Regions from separate parts of the Streptomyces sp. ME19-01-6 genome, predicted to be linked through region 1. Evidence: riboswitches for the same ligand, from Rfam matches in the RefSeq annotation. Region 1 holds a riboswitch; the other holds the start of a gene.
The links. A riboswitch is a leader RNA that binds a small molecule or an ion and turns the genes downstream of it on or off. The one in region 1 is predicted to bind thiamine pyrophosphate.
Positions count from the first base shown of each region.

Region 2: it holds a riboswitch for thiamine pyrophosphate, as region 1 does, so the genes downstream of both, thiC (phosphomethylpyrimidine synthase ThiC) here and PV419_RS27875 (thiamine ABC transporter substrate-binding protein) in region 1, are expected to answer to the same signal.

Region 1 is NZ_JARAXF010000014.1:50,498-52,692, forward strand. Features, by position in the region: gene PV419_RS27875 (thiamine ABC transporter substrate-binding protein) at 1-1,007, opposite strand, end outside; TPP riboswitch at 1,002-1,106, opposite strand; gene rlmN (23S rRNA (adenine(2503)-C(2))-methyltransferase RlmN) at 1,169-2,195, opposite strand, start outside.
Region 2 is NZ_JARAXF010000005.1:397,565-399,759, reverse strand. Features, by position in the region: gene thiC (phosphomethylpyrimidine synthase ThiC) at 1-1,293, opposite strand, end outside; TPP riboswitch at 1,287-1,404, opposite strand; gene PV419_RS15215 (YibE/F family protein) at 1,474-2,195, shown strand, end outside.

The sequences.
Region 1 (2,195 bases):
GGGTCGGCGACCTTCACGCCGTACTTCGTGAACAGCTCGGGCAGCTTCGCGTCCTCGCGGGCCGGGTTGACGTACATGTTGAGCGGCACGTCCTCCTGGAACCGCTTGGTCAGCAGGAAGTCCAGCAGCGCCCTTCCGCCCTTGGAGTTCGACGCGCCCTTCAGGAGCCCGGCGAATTCCACCTGGCGGAAGCAGGTTCCCGTCGCGATCCCTGTGGGGGCCTGCGCGGGCCGCGGCTTGGAGTCGACGACCTCGGCGGGCGGGCTGGAGGCGTACGAGACGACCAGCGGCCGGTCGCCCTTCGCGCCGCCCGCCGAGCCGGAGAAGCGGTCGTAGTACGCCTGCTCCCAGCCGTCGACGACCTCGACGCCGTTGGCCCTGAGCTTCTTCCAGTAGCCCTGCCAGCCGTCGTCGCCGTACCGGGCGGCCGTGCCCAGCAGGAAAGCGAGGCCGGGAGAGGAGGTGGCCGCGTTCTCGGTGACCAGGAGGTTCTTGTAGGCGGGCTTGGTCAGGTCGTCGAAGGTCTTCGGCGGGGCCAGCTTCTTGTCGGCGAAGTACTTGCGGTCGTAGTTGACGCAGATGTCGCCGAAGTCGACCGGGGTGACGCGGTGCTCGGCCGCGTCGAGCTGGAGGGCGGCGGGGACCTTGTCCAGGCCCGTGGCCCGGTAGGGGGTGAACAGGTCGTTGTCGAGCGCGCGGGAGAGCAGGGTGTTGTCGACGCCGAAGAAGACGTCGCCCTGGGGGTGCGACTTGGAGAGTATCGCCTGGTTGACGGCCGCCCCGGCGTCGCCACCGGGCAGCACCTGCACCTTGTAGCCGGTCTGCCGGGTGAACTCCTTCAGCACGGCCTTCGACGCGGCGAACGAGTCGTGCGAGACCAGCTTCACGGTCTTGGAGCCGGAGCCGCCGGAGGAGCCGGAGGAGTCCTCTCCGCAGGCGACGAGCGTGGTGAGGCCGAGCGAGCCGAAGAGGGCGGCGGCGACGGCATGCCGAAGACGGCTGTTCATATGAGGCTGACTCCCTACGCCGGTATGACCCGGATCAGGTCCGAGGGTCTGCGGCCGGGCCGCACTCTCAGCGCTGTTCGCGCTCCCCTGTCGGAATGTTCACTTGTACGAGACGTTCATGTGTGTACGAGGTGGTGCCAGGGCACCGTATCAGCCGGCCCTCAGCGCTCGGCCGCCGCCAGCTGCCCGCACGCCCCGTCGATCTCCTGCCCCCGGGTGTCCCGGACGGTCACGGGCACGCCGTGTGCCTCCAGGGCGGCCACGAACGCCTTCTCGTCCTCGGGCCTGGACGCGGTCCACTTGGAGCCGGGTGTCGGGTTGAGCGGGATCAGGTTGACGTGCACCCGGCGGCCCTTGAGCAGCCGCCCCAGCAGGTCGGCCCGCCATGCCTGGTCATTGATGTCCCTGATCAGGGCGTACTCGATGGAGACGCGACGGCCCGACTTCTCCGCGTACTCCCACGCCGCGTCCAGGACCTCGCGGACCTTCCAGCGGGTGTTGACCGGGACGAGCGTGTCGCGCAGCTCGTCGTCGGGCGCGTGCAGCGACACCGCGAGACGGCACTTGAAGCCCTCGTCGGCGAAGCGCAGCATCGCCGGGACCAGCCCGACGGTCGAGACGGTGATCCCGCGCTGGGACAGGCCGAGGCCGTCCGGCTCCGGGTCCGTCAGCCTGCGGATGGCGCCGACGACGCGGTTGTAGTTGGCGAGCGGCTCGCCCATGCCCATGAAGACGATGTTGGACAGCCGCGCCGAACCACCTGGGATCTCACCGTCCCGCAGCGCCCGCATCCCGTCGACGATCTGGTGCACGATCTCGGCGGTGGACAGGTTGCGGTCCAGGCCCGCCTGGCCGGTGGCGCAGAACGGGCAGTTCATGCCGCAGCCCGCCTGGGAGCTGATGCACATGGTGACCCGGTCCGGGTAGCGCATCAGCACGGACTCCACGAGCGTGCCGTCGAAGAGGCGCCACAGGGTCTTGCGGGTGGTGTCGTCGTCGCAGCTGATGTGACGCACCACGCTCATCAGGTCCGGCAGCAGCCCGGCCGCCAGCTTTTCGCGCGCGGCGGCCGGGATGTCGGTCCACTGGGCCGGGTCGTGGCTGTAGCGGGCGAAGTAGTGGCGCGATACCTGGCCGGCGCGGAAGGGCTTCTCGCCGAGGGAGGCGACGGCCTCGCGGCGCTCGGCG
Region 2 (2,195 bases), on a different contig from region 1:
GCCCGAGGTGATGTGGTCGTAGGCAGGGGCGATATCGGTGGTGAGGGGGCCGAGGGTGTAGAAGGGGGCCTCTTCGCAGATCTCCTGCTGGAGGTCGACGTTCTCCTTGATCTTGTGCATCGGGACATGGCCCGGGCCCTCGATCATCGTCTGGACGTTGTGCCGCTTGGCGATCCGGTTGAGCTCACCGAGCGTGCGCAACTCGGCGAACTGCGCCTCGTCGTTGGCGTCGGCGATAGAGCCTGGGCGCAGTCCGTCGCCGAGCGAGTAGGTGACGTCGTACGCGGCGAGGATCTCGCAGAGCTCCTCGAAGTGGGTGTAGAGGAACGACTCCTTGTGGTGGGCCAGGCACCACGCCGCCATGATGGAGCCGCCGCGCGAGACGATGCCGGTCTTGCGGCGGGCGGTCAGCGGGACGTACGGCAGTCGCACGCCCGCGTGCACCGTCATGTAGTCGACGCCTTGCTCGGCCTGTTCGATGACGGTGTCCTTGTAGATCTCCCAGGTCAGCTCCTCGGCCTTGCCGTCGACCTTCTCCAGAGCCTGGTACAGGGGCACCGTGCCGATGGGAACGGGGGAGTTGCGCAGCACCCACTCGCGGGTGGTGTGGATATTGCGGCCGGTGGAGAGGTCCATGACCGTGTCGGCGCCCCAGCGGGTCGCCCAGGTCATCTTCTCGACCTCCTCCTCGATGGAGGACGTGACGGCTGAGTTGCCGATGTTGGCGTTGACCTTCACCAGGAATCGCTTGCCGATGATCATCGGCTCGATCTCCGGGTGGTTGACGTTGGCCGGGAGGACCGCCCGGCCGGCCGCGATCTCCTCGCGGACCACCTCGGGGGAGACGTTCTCGCGGAGCGCGACGTACTCCATCTCCGCGGTGATCTCGCCGCGGCGGGCGTAGGCGAGCTGTGTCACGGCGGCGCCGTCCCGGCCCCGGCGGGGCTGGCGGGGGCGGCCGGGGAAGACCGCGTCGAGGTTGCGCAGCCCCCCGCGCGGCGTGGTGTGCTTGATGCCGTCGTCCTCGGGGCGGACGGGGCGGCCCGCGTACTCTTCGGTGTCGCCGCGGGCGAGGATCCAGTTCTGCCGCAACGGCGCGAGGCCGCGGCGGACATCTGTCTCGATCTGGGGGTCGGTGTACGGGCCGGAGGTGTCGTACAGCGTGACGTCCTGGCCATTGGTGAGGTGCACTCGGCGGACCGGGACCTGGAGGTCCGGACGCGAGCCGGTGACATATCCCTTATGCCAGCCGAACTCGCGCTTTTCGGGCGTGCGTGCATCCTGCAGAGTCATTGAGACCCACTCCCTACGCCGGCATTACCCGGTAACAGGTTCAGCGGTCGGCGCAGCCAAGGAAGTCAGCGCCCTCTCAGCCCGGTGCTCCGAGCTCCCGCGATTGCAAAGGTGTCACCCACGCTAACGGTTCTCCCGCGGCGATGAACAGAGGGCCCTCGCTCTTGCGATGATCTGACGGTGACCTCGACACCGCAGCGGCAGCACCACCCGGATGAGCCCGGCCACACGCCCGGCCACGCTCACGGCCACTCGCACAGCCATGGCCCGGCCACGCCCGTCTCCGCCCACCTGCGCAAGGTCATCGCGGCGGTCCTGATCCCCTTCGCCGCAGCCGTCGTCGCCGGGCTGATCGTGCTGTGGCCGGGCGGCACGCCCGACCACAAGGCCCATGAGCGCAGCGGGCTCGGCTTCGACCAGCAGACCGTGGCCGGGCGGGTGGTGAAGGTCGAGGAGGTCAACTGCGCCGACGTCAACGCCCAGCCGCAGCAGCCCGCCGAGCCGGGCCAGGCGGCCGCGGACCAGGAGAGCGCGGCCGGGGGATCGGGCAAGAAGTCCGTTTGTGAGAAGGCGACCATCGAGGTCACATCAGGGAAGGACAAAGGACGCAGATTTGAGGAAATCGTACAGCCGAACGCGTCCCGTACCTACTCCGCCGGTCAGAAGCTGAAGCTGGCGTACGCGCCCAAGGCGCCGAAGAATCTGCAGTACTCCGTCTCGGACGTCGACCGGACGCTGCCCATGGCGCTGCTCGCCGGGCTGTTCGCGCTCGCGGTCGTGGCCGTCGGGCGGCTGCGCGGCGTCTTCGCGCTGGTGGCGCTGGCGGTCAGCTTCGGGGTGCTGACGCAGTTCATCCTCCCGGCGATCCTGGACGGCTCCAACCCGCTGGTCGTCGCGGTGGT